3 regions of the Psychrobacillus psychrodurans genome follow, and region 1 is predicted to be linked to each of the others. Evidence: riboswitches for the same ligand, from Rfam matches in the RefSeq annotation. Region 1 holds a riboswitch; each other region holds the start of a gene.
The links. Region 1 has a riboswitch for thiamine pyrophosphate ahead of tenA (thiaminase II). Riboswitches for the same ligand answer to the same signal wherever they lie in the genome.
Positions count from the first base shown of each region.

Region 2: it holds a riboswitch for thiamine pyrophosphate, as region 1 does, so the genes downstream of both, ACQCPR_RS01440 (YkoF family thiamine/hydroxymethylpyrimidine-binding protein) here and tenA (thiaminase II) in region 1, are expected to answer to the same signal.
Region 3: it holds a riboswitch for thiamine pyrophosphate, as region 1 does, so the genes downstream of both, thiT (energy-coupled thiamine transporter ThiT) here and tenA (thiaminase II) in region 1, are expected to answer to the same signal.

Region 1 covers NZ_CP189791.1:3,942,937-3,949,474, reverse strand. The annotation lists gene ACQCPR_RS19655 (isocitrate lyase/PEP mutase family protein) at 1-669, shown strand, start outside; gene ACQCPR_RS19650 (DUF1540 domain-containing protein) at 838-1,059, shown strand; TPP riboswitch at 1,291-1,393, shown strand; gene tenA (thiaminase II) at 1,481-2,164, shown strand; gene thiM (hydroxyethylthiazole kinase) at 2,092-2,925, shown strand; gene thiD (bifunctional hydroxymethylpyrimidine kinase/phosphomethylpyrimidine kinase) at 2,949-3,782, shown strand; gene thiE (thiamine phosphate synthase) at 3,730-4,413, shown strand; gene thiW (energy coupling factor transporter S component ThiW) at 4,415-4,903, shown strand; gene ACQCPR_RS19620 (ECF transporter S component) at 5,045-5,578, opposite strand; gene ACQCPR_RS19615 (hypothetical protein) at 5,939-6,538, shown strand, end outside.
Region 2 covers NZ_CP189791.1:276,687-283,224, forward strand. The annotation lists gene ACQCPR_RS01425 (energy-coupling factor transporter transmembrane component T family protein) at 1-690, opposite strand, end outside; gene ACQCPR_RS01430 (ABC transporter ATP-binding protein) at 671-2,041, opposite strand; gene ACQCPR_RS01435 (ECF transporter S component) at 2,034-2,615, opposite strand; gene ACQCPR_RS01440 (YkoF family thiamine/hydroxymethylpyrimidine-binding protein) at 2,617-3,198, opposite strand; TPP riboswitch at 3,278-3,385, opposite strand; gene ACQCPR_RS01445 (D-glycerate dehydrogenase) at 3,696-4,655, shown strand; gene ACQCPR_RS01450 (glycine betaine ABC transporter substrate-binding protein) at 5,098-6,093, shown strand; gene ACQCPR_RS01455 (ABC transporter permease) at 6,170-6,538, shown strand, end outside.
Region 3 covers NZ_CP189791.1:3,125,583-3,132,120, forward strand. The annotation lists gene ACQCPR_RS15470 (M3 family oligoendopeptidase) at 1-1,794, opposite strand, end outside; gene ACQCPR_RS15475 (tryptophan-rich sensory protein) at 1,952-2,680, shown strand; gene map (type I methionyl aminopeptidase) at 2,876-3,625, opposite strand; gene thiT (energy-coupled thiamine transporter ThiT) at 3,673-4,254, opposite strand; TPP riboswitch at 4,319-4,410, opposite strand; gene ACQCPR_RS15490 (M20 family metallopeptidase) at 4,517-5,581, shown strand; gene ACQCPR_RS15495 (DUF4870 domain-containing protein) at 5,624-5,965, shown strand; gene ACQCPR_RS15500 (SGNH/GDSL hydrolase family protein) at 6,243-6,538, opposite strand, start outside.

The sequences.
Region 1 (6,538 bases):
GGGTTCAAAGCTATAGGAACGACGAGTTGGGGGATTGCTAATTCCCTAGGTTATATTGATGGTGAATTAATTGATTTTGATAGACATTTATCAATCATAAAAACTATTGCTGAGAATGTGAATATACCCGTTTCCGCGGATATTGAGGCAGGCTATAGTGAAAATGTGGAGATAGTTGTTAATAACGTTTTGAAAACAGCAGATATTGGAGTTGTAGGTATCAATATTGAGGATTCACTAAAAAAACAGAAAGGGTTAAGAGAAATATCTAAACACTGCAACCTATTAGAAAAAATAAGAATCGCGTTAGATACAAATGGTTTTAAAAACTTTTATATCAATGCTAGAACTGACACTTATTTTCAGAGGGAAAATCCTCTATTGGAAACAATTGATCGAGCAAAATCCTATGTAGAAAGTGGAGCTAGTGGAATTTTTGTTCCCGGAATGAAATTAGAAGAAGATATAAGAGAAGTTGCATTGAAAATAAATGCTCCACTTAATGTATTATCTTTACCGGGACTAACGAATTGTAACAAGCTTAAAGAACTAGGAGTTAAAAGATTTAGCTTTGGAAATGCATTATCCGATAAATATATTGCTTTTTTAGAAAAGAATACAGAACAATTAATAGAATGTAAAGATACTACGCATTTATATATTGATTAAACTGCATAATCGGGTAAATTATATCAAGTCGATAAAAGTTAAAGTTGAGGAACCAAAATTTGCAGAAAGAAAACATCTTATATAAATTAAAAACGTTGAATTGGACAAGATAATCTATGAGGAGTACATTTTTGTACTTCTCAATAAATCTCAATGAGGAGGACAGTCATGCCAAATGTAGAAGTGAAATGTACTGTATCAAATTGTATTTTCCATGCAAAAGGAAATGTTTGTGGAGCAGAAAAAATTGAAATAGATATGGATTACCATGCAAACCACAATAATACAGAGTTTGCTTCTGAATTTGATTACCGCACTATTTCTGAGGAAGCAGGTCATTCTGCAGATACGTGCTGTAAAACATTCAAACCTGAAGAAGACCGAAAATAGTGTTATATAATTTAATAATACTAAAATGGGTGCGAACCAATTAGGTTAGATATAGGCAATGCTGGAGTACACATTGAGGGTGAGGGACTAAAGAGAAAATTCTTTAGTCCCTTTTAAGATTTGTAATTCGGAAAAGGTGTACTCTACAAAATTGGTAAACTCGTAAAAATTTTCTGGAATTTTTGAATAATTTTTTCTTTTATGCTATAGTAATTTTGACAAAAGAATATCGCTATCCACTAGGGGAGCCGTTTAACGGCTGAGACAAGCAGAGCTTGGACCCTTTGAACCTGATCTGGATCATACCAGCGGAGGGAAGTGGGCGAACGTATGCTTATTTTTATTTTCTTCTGCTTACTAATCGCCGCTTTCCTTTTCTGGAAAGCGGTGTTTTTATTTGCCAAAAAGGAGATGGAGAAAAATGACATTTTGCAAAGAAGTAAGGAATGAGTGCAATGATTTATGGGAAGCGAGTTTCGACCATCCGTTTGTGAAAGGGATAGAGGAAGGAACATTGCCACTTGATGTGTTCAAGTATTACGTCATGCAAGACGCCTATTATTTAACACATTTTGCAAAAGTTCAGGCAATCGGAGCGGTAAAAGCTACGGATTTGGAGACAACGAAAAGATTTGCATACCATTCTGAACAAACCTGCGCCGCAGAAATGGCTTTGCATGAATCGTTTATGGAATTGCTTAATGTAAAGGAAACGGACTGGGCTACGTTTGAGCCGTCTCCAACTGCATATTCATATGTTTCTCATATGTACCGATCAGCAGAAGGAGATCTTGCAGATGTGTTAGCTACAATTCTCCCATGCTACTGGCTTTATTATGAAATAGGTGAACGATTGAAAGAAGCAACTCCAAAACATCCCATTTATCAAAAATGGATTGCAACATATGGATCTGAATGGTTCAAGGAGCTTGTTAATGAACAGATTATCCGAATGGATCACCTCGCAGAGAATTTACCTGAAAAACGGCGACAAGAATTGAAAGATCGATTTCGTAGGAGCAGCTATTATGAATGGAATTTTTGGGAACAGGCATGGACGATGGAAACTTGGTCAGTAAATGTCTCGAGCAAGGCGGAGGTGTAACTATGCTTGCATCATTACGTACAAAACGGCCAATAGTCCATTGTATTACTAATCACGTCGTTTCAAATTTCCAAGCAAACGGGCTATTAGCACTCGGAGCTTCTCCAATTATGGGAGAAGCATACGAAGAGGTAGAGGAACTTGCCGTGTTAGCTGATGCCTTGTCGCTTAATATAGGGACTTTAAATAAACTTACTTTAAGCAGTATGCTCTTAGCAGGGAAAACTGCAAACAGTAAGGGCATTCCAATCGTTTTGGATCCTGTGGGAGCAGGTGCAACTGCCTTCCGATTATCGGCTATCCGTCAGTTGATAGAAGATGTTAACATTACCGTCCTTCGTTGCAATGCCGGGGAACTGGCAGCACTTGCCGGTGTTGAATGGCAGGCAAAAGGCGTTGATGCTGGAGAGGGAAATGTAGATGTCGTCGAACTTGCAAAGCAGATGGCACGGAAATATAAGTTGATCGTTGCGGTAACTGGTGAAATTGATGTTGTAACTGACGGTGAAGACGTGGAGGAGATTCCTTATGGTACACCACTTATGTCGTTTGTGACTGGAATGGGATGTCTTTTAAGTGGCGTGGTGGCAGCGTTTTTGGCTACATCGCCAGGTCAACCTATGGTTGCTACTGTAGAGGCACTACGCTTTTATGCAATGTGCGGAGAAAAAGTAGCTCCACATTCACAAGAGCCGGGCAGCTTCCAGATTGCTTTTCTGGATGGATTGGCATCAAAGCCACAAGGAAATTATGATAATTGAATCCGTTTAGGGGAGGTTGCGATATGGGAAATATCAAACAAGTTTTGACTATTGCAGGATCTGATTCTGGAGGCGGAGCTGGAATTCAAGCAGATATCAAAACATTCCAGGAGCTTGGGGTTTATTCAACTTCAGTTATTACAGCAGTGACAGCTCAGAATACACTTGGTCTAACCGGTATTTACCCGATGGATAGAACCGCAGTAGAAAAACAACTGAAGGCTATAGGCACAGATTTTCAGATTTCCGCATTAAAAACAGGAATGCTATTCAATGCGGACATTATTGAAGAAGCAGCCCGAGGAATAAAGAAGTACGGATGGCAGAACGTCATCGTCGATCCGGTCATGATTGCAAAAGGGGGAGCTTCTCTTTTACAGCAGGAAGCGGTAGATGCGTTGATGAATTGTTTGCTGAGGCTAGCCACAGTTGTAACGCCAAATATTCCAGAAGCTGAAGTCTTAAGTGGCTTGGAAATCCATGATTCTGTTTCCAGGCTAAGAGCGGCAAAGTGGATCTTAGCGACAGGAGCCGAGGCAGTGGTGATAAAAGGTGGACATGGTACAGACACAAACTTTACAGAGGATTTTTATCTGCACCGGAATGGCGACACATTAACAATGCGCTCACCACGGATTCATACTAACCATACGCATGGAACTGGTTGCACTTTCTCAGCCGCATTGACAGCAGAATTGGCTAAAGGAAATCCGTTGCAAAAATCCTTATATACAGCAAAACAGTTTATACAGGCAGCTATTTCCCATCCTCTAAATATCGGTGCTGGGCATGGACCTACGAATCATGCAGCATATCATAAATTCGGCACTAAGGAGGAGGTGCAGCTTGTTCAGTAAACCTGCTATTTATTTTATTATGGGCACTGCCAACGTCAAAGGAAAAGAGCCACTTGTGCTTCTTGAACAAGCACTTCTTGGAGGAATCAGTCTTTTCCAGTTGAGGGAAAAAGGGCCCTTTGCGTTAAAAGGAGATGCATTGAGAAGATTTGCTTTGGAATGCAAGAAGCTCTGTAATACTCATCGGGTGCCTTTCATCGTAAACGATGACGTCGAGCTAGCATGTATGATTGGAGCTGACGGGGTCCATGTTGGGCAGGAGGATCTTGACTGCGCGTCGGTCCGTTCTCGTATTGGAGAAGGGAAAATCATTGGTGTTTCGGTCCATTCTATGGAGGAAGCGAAAATCGCAGTTAAAGAGGGAGCTGATTACCTGGGAGTAGGTCCAGTTTACGAAACCCAATCGAAACATGATGCCAAGGCACCAGCTGGAGTTAATAGAATCATGGAGATTTCTCAGCTGTTCTCAGAAATCCCTGTTGTAGGTATTGGTGGGATTACACCAGATAACGCAAGAGCTGTTTGGAAAGCAGGAGCAGCGGGTGTTGCGGTGATTTCAGCTTTGGCAGAGGCTAAAGATATTGCGATGCAAATAAACAAATTCAAGGCTTCAAGCGAAAGGAGAAGGTAGTATGAAGTCCAAGCAGCTTGTGCTTATGGCGATGTTTGTCGCCATAGCAGTTGCCGGTTCCGCTTTCGTGTACCTTCCCACTGGAATAGCACGCGCCTATCCAGTTCAGCATGCTATCAATGTCATGGCAGCGGTGTTTTTCGGCCCAGTGCCAGCGGTAATAATTGCTTTTCTGACTGGTGCTGTACGAGTACTAACAGGAACAGGGTCGCTATTAGCATTTCCTGGTGGGATGATCGGGGCATTTTTGGCAGGAATTCTTTACATTCATTCAGGAAGATTATGGCTTGCAGCCGCTGGAGAAATTATTGGTACCGGAATCATAGCGTCAGTAGTGGCGATACCATATGCACGGATACTAATGGGAACAGAAGCAGCTTTCTTTTTCTTTATGCCGGCATTTCTGGTGTCGAGTATTAGCGGCTCCTTGCTAGGTGTCCTTTTAATGTATAAATTAAGGAAAATGAAAACGAATAATGTTCTGTATTAAAGCATTTCTTATTCATTATCAAGAACGTTCATTAGCATAGCCAAAACAAAAAGGAAAATGCTATAAAATGCATTTTCCTTTTTTGTGTAATTTAATAATCATAACAAGTAACTATTTATACTGTTGCACTGCTTTTAAAAATTATTTAAAATATGGAATTTTTTTCAGTACTACACAAATGGGAATGGCTACACAGAGTCCCACAACATTTTGTACGATGTTTCCAGGGATAGAGGCTGCTGGTAATATCCAACTACTAAATAGAACCGCTTCGCAAATGTAATAACCACCTAACATAAAAGGAATCGAAATAATCGTTGCGAATAGATTGAGTGCGAAACTACTTCCGTTCCGCCCGTTCGACCAAGCAATTTTCCCCACTATATATCCTTGTAGGCCGCGAGTTAAAATAGTGAAAGGTGCCCATAATGTCCAACCTGATACTAAGTCAAATAACCCCATCCCAACTGCACCAGCAATAGCACCTTTTTTAGGACCAAATAAAATAGAAGAGATAAAGAGTACTGCTGTCCCAAGGTGAACTAAACCACCATTTGCCGTGATAGGTAATTTAATATTTAACAAGATTGTAGCAACGAAGACTAGTGCTATTAACATAGACGTAATAATTAAATCGAAAGTACGTGCCTGGGAATAACTTGTTGTTTTTTGCATAGTTTAAACCTTCCTTTTCAAATCATTTATAAGAGTTAATGATTACATTAGCAAGGAATTGATGTTTTTAAAAGTATCAATTTAACGAAAATTGTAGTGGTCAGTTTGTGGGGGAATCCCGAGAATAATACGTTTTTCTATACGTTTGCGAATAATAGGGGGTTGTATTTATTATTGACATTACATAATAGGAGGACTTTTAAAGATCTTATCGAATTTGAATTAAGAGGTATCTCCGAGTTAACAACTCCAGATGTCTAAATTATTATAATTAAAAAAATTGAAAAATTCTAATAGTAGTTGAAAGTGAGATTCTAGATACATGATACAATTTAATAATCCAACAACTGTAAAAAGGGAGTGAAAAATATTATTAGTAAAGCAGCTCCTTATATATTTTTAATTGGTCTTTTCTGTATTGTGTTGGATGGACTTTGGATTGTGGAGAGATATGATTCAAAGGTTGCCTACACATTAGAGGCATTTATCTATCTGATCTTTGGAATATGTTTGACCTGTATATCTATATTGTTTTTCAATAAAAATCTTAATAAGGAAGAGGTAAAGGAGAGTCCTGGGAATGAAAAAGATAATCGTATATATATTCGAAAAGTATGGGAGAAAAGGGAGAAACTTGGAAACAGGTTAATCGTTGTGCTCGTAATCATTTTAATAATTATTTATATTGTTAATCCTGTAGTAGCCTTTCGGTTACTGCAACCAATATTATTCTGTGGAATTATTTTAAGTGCTTTTCTATACATCATGTACCATTATGATGGTGAAATGGCAGATGAAGAGAATCTTAAACCAAAAAGCGATAAAATCCGAAGGCTTATGGATTTAATAGATTATAGAACCCATTTCTTTAGTCTGTCCTTGGCTCTGTTTATAATGATTATATTCTCTTATTTATTATCGCAGGAGTTTGGATATACCTTAGCCTTTGAAGTAAGCGGT
Region 2 (6,538 bases), 340 kb from region 1:
AAAGTCTACTTTCCCGATGGTAATCACATGAAAATAACTACTTCTTCGATCACCAGTGAAACCTCTCGCTTCCATTGCAAACGCCGCACGCTCTGCTTTTCGTACAGCTCCTGCAAGCATAGGAATCAAAATACGTCGTATGCCAAGTAATCTTTGCAACGCATTTTTTTCCTTGTTAGCACCTCTTAATCGGTGGGCCTGCCTAATTTGCACAAATTCATCTTTCAAGACGGGCAAAAATTGGTATCCAACCATCACTCCGTAAGCAATTTTGGGTGAGAGCTTTAATTGTTGCATAAGACTTAAAATGAATGTCACTGGATTCGTCGTTAAAGCGAATAATAAGGACAAGCTGGAAAATGCCATCACTCGAAAACTTAAAGATAGAGCATGATTCAATTGTGTTTGGGTAACGTGCAAATTCCAAATGGACCATACAACAGGACCTGATTGATCTTCTGCGAACACAAGTGTAGTCCAAAAATAACCGAAAGCAGTAACAAAAAAAGGAAGCATAAACAACAACCATTTTTTCCAGCTGATCTGGGTGAACAACAATTGTAGCACTAGTACGCCGATCCAAAAAACAAGTGGCGTCCAAGGATCGAAGAAGAATGCCATCGTAAACATACAAATTGTAATCGCCAAAAATTTAATCGAAGGATTCATCTTATGCAAAGCATTCTTCATGACCTATCACTCCTTTCGGGCGGAGTAGGTGATGATCCATTAACAATTGCCTGTCTTCCCATACAGCTTCAGCGTTAAACTTTCCAGTCAATTGGCCATCTTTCATCAATAAAACCGAGTCAGCTAGATAATGAGCGAACTCCATATCATGCGTAACGATCAAAAATGTGGTACCTTCACGCGCACGCTCATCGATTAAATGGAATAATTCGAACAAAGCTGCTGAGTCCTGGCCAGAAGTTGGTTCATCCATTAGAATAATTTCTCTACCATCACAAAGCATTGCTGCAATAGCCACTCGTCGCTTTTGTCCATGACTTACTGAAAATGGATGGGAATCCCCAATAGGTAACAGCTGCAATCTAGTCATCATTTCCATTGAACTATTTCCACCACCAAAACTAACTTCATCTAACACATTTTGTGTGAGAAATAAAAACTCAGGAGATTGAGGGACATATCCTAAATTTAGAGGTACTACAGTCCCTGTAGTAGGAATTAGCTGACATAATGCTTTCAACAAAGTAGATTTTCCGCTACCATTTGGTCCGGCAAGTACTGTTACTTCTCCATGATTTAATGTGAAAGTAGTTTCTTTCAAAAAAGGCATTGCCTGTACTTTACTAACGACTAGCGAATTATTTTCTTGTGTACTGCTTGTTCGTTTTTCTAATTTAGAAGTTACTTTGCCATTATGCAAGGGAATATTTCTTTCGAAAAAGTCCTCCCATAAATCCAATCGATGCTCAATAGCTATAATTGTCATCGATCTTTTTTGTTGTAAATTATCTAACCACTCCACATACTTTTTGGCTGTGAAAGGGTCTAAATGGGAGAGTGGTTCATCTAGTAACAGAATTTCTGGCTCCATTATAAGTGCACATGCAGTGGCAATACGTTGCTTCTGACCACCAGAAAGTTTTTGTATGATTGCATGGCGAAACTCAGTTAAATCGGTTAGAGTCAGTACGTCAGAAATTCTTTTCTCCATTTCATCGCGTTTAGTATGCAAATTTTCAAGTGTAAAAGCAAGTTCTTCTTCAACTGTTTGCATGCAAAATTGTGCATCAGGGTCTTGAAAGACTGTCGCTATGCGATGGTTTATTTCCCCGGGAATAAAGGAAAGGCTCTCTTTCCCAAAAAGTTTTATTGAACCAGACAAAATACCATCGCAATTATCCGGATACAATCGATTGCATAAATACAGTAAAGTCGTTTTTCCACATCCACTTGGACCAGTGATGACTATACGTTCCCCTCGCAAAACAGTAAACGAAAGACCCTCCAGTACCCATTTTTCCTCGTCAGGATAACGAAAACTTACTTTCTCAAATTCGATAACTTCATGCACGAACTTCACCTTTTTTCGATCGAGAAATGGCATATCCACGAAGAGAACCAGTTGCTAGTAGACCATCTGCTACTGCTTTTCCACCGACACCGGCAAGCAAAGCACCACTTACTATACGAATTCCAAGCATTAATGCAACATAACCCGTGCTGAACACTGTAAATCCACCTAGAAAGTATCCATAAGCAAAACTAAAGATTGACGATCCAACACCAGCGAGCATCAGAACCCATAGATCAAAGCGTTTATATCGTGTAGCAGCGAAAACTGCTTCAGCACCTAGGCCTTGGATAACTCCCGAAAGTATTAAGCGGGGTCCTACAGCATTACCTAATAATACTTCAATCGCAGCTGCAATCGTCTCGGAAACGACTGCTGCACCAGGTTTGCGGATAATATACATACAAATAATTGATACTATAAACCAAATTCCAAAAATCCATTCATACGCAATTGGACCGATGAACCCAGCCCAAATATTGCCGACATGCAAGAACAATAGATAAACAATACCAAAGACAACCGCAAACAAGGACATTAGTACAATCTCTTTTAACTTCCATGATTTCAGCATATCAGCGACCTCCGTGAGAAGGGCTATTAAGACTCATAGAAACTGTCATGACCAAATGCTTATGTTTTTCTGAGCGTGCATTCGTGAATGCTTCTTCATAAAACGCAAACACATCGTGTATATCACCATGAATACCACTTGCATAGTGCATCGATTCATTGAATACACCTTGTTCTTTAGCACGATCTACTTCACGATAAATAACGTCCATGTAATTGGGATTATTCATCGGATATAGCGCAAATTGAGAGGAAACATATTGTTTTGTAATATCTGTGTTGGCGATTATATCGCCCTTATCTAGATAGGCATCTCCAGCAGAGTCACCTGGGCAACCAGCAGAGAAAGTGCCAGATAAAGCAACATGTACACCTGTTTTAGCTGCATGTAAAGTTAGAGCTTTTGCTACATTAAACACGTGCACTTGTTTCCCGCGAATGACTGTCGACACATCATCCGTATGCATCCACACATTCGACGTATCCGTCTCCTTCAAAGCTTCTTTAATTACCTTAATAAAATCATTGTTCATCGGATGTAACGAAAAACGAAATCCGATAATTGGGCTTAATCCACATTCCATTTGTAAAACCTCCTAAATTTTTTCATAAAAAAAGGCCACATCCGTGAAGATGCAGTCACTAATCCAATACAAAAATATTAGGAAAGTCACCGCACTTCCTCACGCAGGTATTATCCTGATCGAGTAATAAGGGATCGGAGCTAAAAAGCTCTCATCACAGCCAAAGTGGGCACCCCTAGTGCAGAAAACGGTATGTAGTTTTTTAAAAGACTAGAAAATATGTGCTGTTACGCATATCTATCTAGTTCAGCACCTAGCTCGCTTGAGACGCTTCGGAATTTCAGCAAAGGCATAAGGACGTCTTTACGTGAATTTCTATCCAGAGCCTGCTTCTGCGCAAAGCTTATCGCAAAAGAACATTGTTGAAGCTAACATAGGTGCTCGCACTTTTCTTATGTGCCCAAAGTATAACGTAGCTATTAAAAGATGTAAATATGTTTGCAAAATTTCGTACTTTCGTCCATGATTTGGTTAATACAACAAAGGGGGAAGAAGTTATGGACAAAATATACATTACACGTAAACTACCTGAAGAAATCGTCGAGCCTTTAAGGGCGAAATTTGATGTACATATGTGGCATAGCGAAAGTATTGCGATGACATATGAAGAAATAAAAATAAATGCTAAAGGTGCACATGCTTTATGGACGATGCTATCTGATAATATCGATCGTGCACTAATTGAAAGTCTGTCAAATTTAAAAGTAATTAGTAATTTTGCTGTTGGCTATAACAATATAGATGTGGAAGCTGCAAAAGAACAGGGTATTATCGTAACTAATACGCCGGGTGTATTAACAGAGACAACAGCAGACTTAACATTTGCTTTATTGTTAGCGACAGCTCGAAGAATAACAGAAGTAGAACAAGAAATTCGTTCAGGTAATTGGACGTCCTGGTCGCCAATGCAATATACAGGCATGGATATTTTCGGTGCAACGCTTGGTATTGTTGGGATGGGTCGTATAGGAGAAGCAGTTGCGAGGCGTGCGAAAGGCTTTGACATGAATGTGTTATATCATAATCGATCTAGAAAACTAGAAGCGGAAGAAATGTATGGTTTTACTTATGCTGAATTAGACGACTTACTAAAGCAATCTGATTTTGTTATACTTCTAACTCCACTTACTCCAGAAACAAAAGGACTTATAAGTGAACGTGAACTCAATCTTATGAAGAATACTGCAACAATTATTAATGTCGCACGAGGGGGCATTGTAGATGAACAAGCTCTATTTAACGCATTAACATCTAAAAAAATATGGGCTGCTGGACTTGATGTATTTGAACAAGAACCTGTGCCGTTAGATCATCCTTTGTTGACATTACCTAACGTAACTGTGTTGCCTCATATTGGCAGTGCTAGTATTCGAACTCGTCAAGCAATGATGCAATTGAACGCAAAAGATATAGAAGCAGTGTTAGAAAACAGAGAGCCTCAGAATAGAATTGTATAATACTTAAGCGGTGGTCCTAAAATTTAGTGACCACTTTTTTTATTAATTTATAAAACCAATTATCTCTCATTTATAGAAATTACATTTAATATCCCTTCCTAAAAGTAGAAAATTCAATAAATCCCAGATTGAATCATAATACCTACAAAAAATATCTTAAATTACATAATAAATACCATAACTCTATAACTAATAGTCTGTAAATATAATTCTTATTACTCGTAATTATTGAATAATATACTGTTTTTAACCATCTCTTATTTGCTTCACTTCATAAACTCTAGTAACATGGGAACTCATAAAATAGACGTACCAGAATTTTGGAAATTTGGGGGCATAGTTCTATAATAATATTCAAATGATTAAACTTGAGAAAAAAGGGTATGTATTGGAGGGTAGGACTATGTGTCTATTTTAATAAATAGAGAAAAGGGGAAAAATAATGAGGAAAATTATGTTGTTTATTTCTTTGTGTGCATTTTTAGTACTAGGTGCATGTAGTAGTGAATCTAGCAAAGACAGTATTGAAGTGATTAAATTTGCAGATGCAGGGTGGGATAGTATACGTGTTCACAATAGTATAGCCCAATTAATTGTCGAAGAAGGTTATGGCTATGAAACCGAGGTTACAAGTGGAACTACGGCAGCTACATTGCAATCACTTGAACAAGGGGACATCAATGTTTATATGGAGATATGGACAGATAATACAAAGGAGATTTATGAAAAAGCAATTGATAGTGGAAACATTGTGAAATTAGCAACTAATTTCAATGATAATACGCAAGGACTATATGTTCCAACTTACGTGATAAAAGGGGATAAAGAAAGAGGGATTGAAGCAGTTGCACCTGATTTGAAAACTGTCCAAGACCTAGAGAAATATCCAGATATTTTCCAAGACCCTGAAGACAACACCAAAGGTAGAATAATTGGTGCACCTTCTAGCTGGGCTGTAAGTGAACACTTGGAGACGAAACTTGAAACATATGGCCTTGACGCGAACTACAATTACTTAGCACCTGGATCTGACTCTGCAATAGTAGCAGATTTAGCGGGAGCATATAAAAAGGGTGAACCATGGGTAGGGTATTACTGGTCGCCGACATGGGTAACAGCTAGTTATGACTTAACATTACTTGAGGATACTCCTTATGATGCAGCAACTTGGGAAGAATCTAAAGGAACTGAATTTCCTCCGAATGATGTTGTAATCGCAGTACACAAAGATTTTCCAACGCAAGCAAAAGACGTAACTGATTTCTTAAGCAAATATGAAACTAGTAATGCTCTAACAGAAGAAGCATTAAAATATATGAATGAAAACGAAGTAGAAGCAGATGAAGCCGCACAGTGGTGGATGAATGAGCATGAAGATATTTGGACTACTTGGGTGTCTGAAGAAGTTGCAGAAAAAGTGAAAGCAGCTTTGAAATAATGGTTCATGATCATAGTAATTTAACCATAAAAAGTGAGGTGTATGCGACTGTTCTTTTTGATACAGTCCAAAATGTATGACAGAATTTCCTGAAGTAAGAATTCCAATTGGAGATGTAGTAGAAAATTTCATTGACTTTTTAGCGATGAATTTTGAAGCATTCTTTGATTTTATCTTTGTTATATCTTCTTCCATGATTAAGGGGCTAGAAGCAGGTCTTTTAGCAATCCCATGGTGGATTTTTATCATAATTATCTTTCTTTTAGGGTGGTACTTTACAAATTTATATGGAGGACTTCTTTTTGGCCTCTTTATATTCCTAATAGGTACATTCGATTTGTGGCCCGAAACAATGACCACTATATCCATTGTATTAATCTCAGTTATACTTTCTCTTGTAATTGGGATTCCACTAGGAGTTGGGACTGCATTTAGTAAAACAATG
Region 3 (6,538 bases), 820 kb from region 1:
TGCGTTAGTTAATTGGATAAACTCACTCACATCTTGAATACACAGATCAATACCTTTTAGCCAAAATGCTTCCTGTGTAATGTCTTCATTTAAATGTTTCATCGCTAAATCTTCTACTGACATTACAGCTGTGTCCTGCAATAAAGCAATATATTTTTCCTCAAAGTTTGCGCCTTCGCTTATAGCTTTTGCATAAATACTTAAAGAGAATAGGTAACCAAATGTGTAAGGGAAGTTGTAGAACGGTACTTCCGTAATATAAAAATGCAACTTTGATGCCCAAAAGTGCGGATGTGTTGTATCTAATGCATCACCATATGCTTCTTGTTGGGCTAACTCCATTAATTCATTTAGGCGTGCAGCAGAAACAATTCCATTTTTACGTTCCTCATAAAATCTAGTTTCAAATAAGAACCTAGCATGGATATTCATAAAAAATGCTACACTACGTTGAATTTTATCTTCCAGTAAAGCAATTTTTTCATCATCTGTTTTTGCTTCTTTTACTGCAGCATCCGCTACAATCATTTCGGCAAATGTAGAGGCAGTTTCAGCAACACCCATTGCATATTGACGATTCATCCAGTGTACTGGTCTTAAAGCGTATGAATGGAAGGCGTGACCTAATTCATGAGCTAATGTAGAGACATTGGACATTGATCCACTATACGTCATGAAAATACGTGATTCCTCTGATACAGGCATTCCTGTACAAAATCCTCCCGGACGTTTGTTTGGACGGTCCTCTGCCTCTATCCAACCCTTTTCAAATGCATTTCTTGAAAATGATTCTAATTTCGGTCCAAATTCTTTAAAATGCTTTAATATAAACTCCGCACCTTGTTGATAATCCATTTTCTCTGTAGAAGTACTAACTGGTGCATCTAAGTCATACCAATGCATTTGTTTTTCGCCTAGCATTGCCGATTTTTTATTTAAGTATTCTACGAATGGAGCTTTATTTTTCGAGATAGCACCCCACATTGCATTTAGTGTTTCTTCTTTCATGCGATTAATATGAAGAGGCTCCTCTAAAACTGAATCCCATCCTCTTTTTTCGTAAATTGCAAGACGGAAGCCTGCAATATGATTTAGTGTTTTCGCAAAGAACTCCTCTTTATCTGTCCAAGCAGCTTCTAACGCTTCAAATGACTCTTTACGAATCATTGCATCCTCGTGGGAACTAAGATTATTTGCTTGACCAACCGACATTTCTTTTTGTACACCATCTATAGTAAGTTTAATGCGAATATCACCGACTAGTAAATCATAAAGTTGACCCCATGAATGATAGCCATCCACTCCTAGTGTCGTAATCATGTCTTCCTCTTTTTCAGAGAGCATTCGCTTTGCTTCATCTCTCCATTCATTTAACACAAATGCAAAAGGAGAAAGTTCTGTCGTTTGAAGCAGTTCCTCCCACACAGTTTCCTTCGTTTTACTTAGCACTTGTTGAATGGTTAGCATTTGAGAAGAGAACTTAGCGTATAGCGACCCTACCTCGCCCTGTAACAATGCCGCCTGCTTATCCGTTGTATCCTGTGCTAAAAAACACCCAATTACTGCTCCACCTTCTGATAAATTAGTTGCTATATCTTTTAGCTCATTAACCATTTTCTCGATATTTGAGACATCGGCAATAGATGTTGGTGAATCAAAGTCTTTTAGTTTAGTTTCAAAGCTGCTTAGCTTTTCTTTTACTTTATCCAAATGGCTTCTTAGAGATGGTGAGTTACTTCCCCCTTCAAAAAAGCGATCGAGATCCCAGACAACCGGATAAGTTTGTTCAATCATCTAAATATTCCTCCTATATTGACAATTATTTTAGAATTCTAGTATATCATGTTTTTCTAATACAGATTGTTTGATTTTCGTCACATAACATTCATAATTCTAATTTGTTGTTGCTATATATCAAAGGTATACTTATTAAATAGAAGGAGGCAGCTGAATGTTTAAAATAATCCTTTTAATGTTATTTTTTATATCTACTGTAATTGTTAAACTATTATCTATTTTACTACCCATAAATGGTCAAACTAGTGGCGAGATATTCAACAGACTTCCCGTATTTTTTACTCCAGCAAATTATGTGTTTTACATATGGATTGTTATTTTTATATTATTAGCTTGGTGGATTTGGAACAATATGAAGGATTATAAATCTTCTCGTCCTATTCCTACGAAGCGTATTCTATTATACGGAATAGCCTCTGTGTTATATATTTTGTGTATATTAAGCTGGCATTACGAACTGTTTGGATACGCTTTTGGTTTTCTCACAGTCTTACTAAGCTGCTTGTTTAAATTGTATCTAACCTATCCTTTAGATGATTTAAGCCGAAAAAATCGATTGCCAATTTCCTTCCTTTTAGGTTGGACATTTATCAGTTTCTTCACAAACCTATCTTATCTCCTAACGTTTTATGAATTTGATGGATTTGGTATGACAAAATCACTTTGGGGAGTTATTTTCTTAACCATTGCGACAGCTATAGCTCTTCATTTTCGTTATCATTATTTAGACCGTCTTATGCCAATTGTTTTTATCTGGACTTTCATTGGAGTAGCAATTCACCACAACTTTAGCGAACTACTCCTAACCGCAGCATCCATTTTTCTAAGCTGCGTCCTAATCGTGGGGATTATATTCTTTAAGAAAAGCACAAGACCCCTTTAAAGTTAAAACTTTTTAGGGATGCTTGGTTGTGACAGACCTCACAACTAAGCATCCCTTTTTTTGTTAATATTATGACGTATTGCCTGTCCGCCACTCTCCTAAAACTTCAACACCCACGGAAATCCGCAGTATGTTAATCCATATTCTTAATTTAAAAAAAGCCTTCGAAAAAGTAAATTTCGAAGGCTTTTTGTTTTAGTCTAATTTAGTTAAAAATATAGGAGCACCTTTTGTTACAACAATTGTATGCTCAATCTGTGCTACTAACGATTTATCGGGAGTTACAAATGTCCAACCATCACCAGATTCTACAATATGCTCTGCCTTTGCAGAAATAAACGGCTCTACTGCTAAAACCATTCCTTCTTTTAATATCGTAGGATCCCATGCATCATAATAATTCAAGACATGTTGTGGAGCTTCATGTAACGATTTTCCAATACCATGCCCAGTTAGGTTCATAATAACATGCAAGCCATTATCTTTAGCTTCTCTAGCAACCGCTTTTCCGATTTGGTTTAAACGAGAGCCTGCTTTCACCTTCAACATAGCCCGTTCAAATGCACTCTCTGCCACTGCACATAATTTTTCTTTTTCTTCATATCCCTCACCAACAACAAAAGAAATACCTGTATCTGCAAAATATCCATCACAAGATCCAGACACATCAATATTCACAATATCGCCTTCTTGAATTACGCGAGAACCCGGGATACCATGAGCAACTTCTTCGTTGACGGAGATACAAGTATATCCTGGAAAATCATATTCACCCATTGGTCCAGAAATCGCACCATGCTCTGTAAATAACTTTCCGCCAATCTCATCCAGTTCTTTCGTTGTAATACCAGGTTTAGTTGCAGCCCTCATCACATCTCTTACTTCTGCAACAATACGCCCTATTTTTTTTAATGCCACTAACTCTTCGTCAGTTTGTACAATCATCTTAACAAGATCCCTTCTTCACTAAATGTACTCTAATCATATCATATTTAGTGAGAATTCGGCAGTGCAAGGCGCGGAGCTTTAACAAATAAAATGGAACAAATGAAAGCAGCAATTAAAAATACAGGAATCATATAAGTAGAATTATAGATTAATGAATACAAAATGACGTTTTGATCGCCAGCAAATTCACCAAAGAATAGAATACCTGAAGTCACATGTGCTAAATAACGAAGAAAAGCAGCTATTAATGCTCCTAAGACAACCGCTGTAATCATTTTCACTTTATCTTTTTGTTCAAATGCCTGTAAAAATGCAGGTCTTAAAAACCCAGCGAACCCTGCAACCATAAAGGCGATGAAATAATCAATTGCAACCTGTGCAATAACTATTTCAAATGATAATGGCGCTGCATAAAATCGCCCTGTTACCACTTGTAGCACACCTATTAAAAATCCAGTAGCAAGACCTGCAACTATACCACGACGAAAGGCCATTAAAATAACAGGTACAAGAACGAATGTTACGGAGCCGCCCTGTGGCATTCCAAAGCCAATCATATCTAAAACATATCCTAACGCCGCAAAAATAGCGATTTCCATTAATATTAATACACGTTGATTTTTCATGACAATCCCCTTTTTTTGACCACAAAAAAACGACCCCCGGGATAGACCCAGACATCGCGCGATTGTCAGTTTCCATCCACATCCCTACGCAAGCACTAACTTACAGGTTCAAAGGGTACTATCTCAGCCACTATTGTGGCGCCCCTTGTGGTTTGAATTATTTAGTTCGAATTCATTGTATCTGAATAAAATGCCTAATGCAACCTTATTTGTTTCATTTGTTATACTAATGAAATAAATATATGCAAAAGGGGATGTTCACATGCTTACATTACTAAAAGATCTGGTACGTATCAAAAGTGACACAATCGAAAGTGCAAATAATGCTTTATTATTCTGTGAAAGTTGGCTAGAAGAACGTGGGATTCATACAACTGTCTTACAGCATGAGGGAAAGTTGATGCTAGTAGCAGAAATAGGAATTGGTGATGAATGTATGATTTGGAATGGGCATGTAGATGTTGTTCCAGGTAACCCAGAGCAATTCGAGCCATTTATAGAAGGTGATCTTTTATATGGTCGAGGAACTGCTGATATGAAAGCAGGAGTTGCTGCGATGATGCAAGCTTTTTACGAGCTTTCTAAAGAATCTAAAAGTCTTACTAAAAAAATTCAGCTTCATATTGTAACGGATGAGGAAACCGACGGTAAAACTACCAAGTTTTTAGTTGATCAAGGATATACTGGTGACTTTGTTATATGCGGCGAGCCTACCCACCTCCAAATTGGTTTACAGGCAAAAGGAATTATTCAGTTTGATGTAATACTGAAAGGTAAACCTAGTCATGGTAGCCGTCCATGGGAAGGAAAAAATGCAATTGAGCAAGCTTTTCTGTTTGACCAACAGCTACGCACTCTCTCTTTTTTAACTGCAAGCAATGAGTTCTATGATTATCCTTCCTTAAACTTGGCGAAAATACAAGCAGGTGATCGCTATAACGTTGTTCCCGATGAATGTATAATAAGCTATGATCTTCGCTTTGTTCCTGGCCAGAATATGCAGAGTATTACTTCAGAGATTAAAAAGTTGGCAGAGAAATTCCCTAAAAGTGAATTTAAGATTCAAGCGACTGCACCTGCAGTAACAACGGAAGCCATTAATCCTTTTATCGAACGTATTGCACATGTTACTTCACAGTTCATCGGAAAACCTGCTGTATTATTTGGGCAGCATGGAGCTGCCGATGCTCGCTTCTACGCGGAAGCTGGAGCAGGTGCAATTGAGTTTGGACCAAGTGGAGGGGATTGGCATGGTGTAAAAGAATATGTATCTATTTCCTCTCTGGAAAATTACAAGAATATTTTAGTTTCCTTATTTAAGAAATGAAACATATAGCTGAGTATTTTGTTAAAAATTGAGGAAAGGAGGTTGAATAGACTGGATAACCCTAAAATTTTATCAGCACTTTCTTATTTTAGTGTATTGTTTGCTCCTTTTTTATTGCCTATTATCGTTTATTTTATATCACAAGATTCTAATGTAAAATATCATGCGAAAAAATCATTAATTTCCCACATTATACCTGTAATATTGTTAATAATTTTATTCATTAGTGTTTTTACAAGCTTCACCCCCATTGCATCGGGATTTAATGAACAGCCTTCCCTATGGATGGCTGCCGGACCTTTAATACTTATCGCGATTTACATGCTCGTATATGTAATAGTAATGATTTGGAATATAGTCCAGGGCATTAAAGTTTTACGATAAAGAGAGAGTTTATGTATTGGAGTTTGAGGGTACATAACTATTAATATCGAAAGCCAAGGAGCGATACCGATGAAAGTAAAAAACCTAGTCAAAACAGCAATTAAATTGGCACCAATTGTTTATCCTATTATACGTAAAGTCATAAAATCTAAAAAAAATGTACGTTAAAAAGCTGTCCTCTTTTGATTTGGAGGACAGCTTTTTTAGGTTTGCACAACATTCATCAACTTATTCAAAACATTGGGTAAGGTCCAAATACCATAAGTCATTCAAAATGCTAAATTAATGGCTTCATTTCTGATAAAGAATAGTATTGGTCCATTTCTACTGATCTTGAAACAGGAGATTTCTCTTGTTCTCTAGATGCATTCAAAATTTGTTCAAAAGTAAGCGGATTAGGTGTTGGCAACTCGTTATGTGTAACTACTAATCCATTGTTGTATTGCGAAAAGAATGCATTTGCCATTATACGGTATCCTTCCATCGTTGGATGGACGTCTGCGGGATTTGGTAATAACTTAGTAGCATTTACACCGAATGGTTCTTCCACAGACACATATGTCGCACCATTGA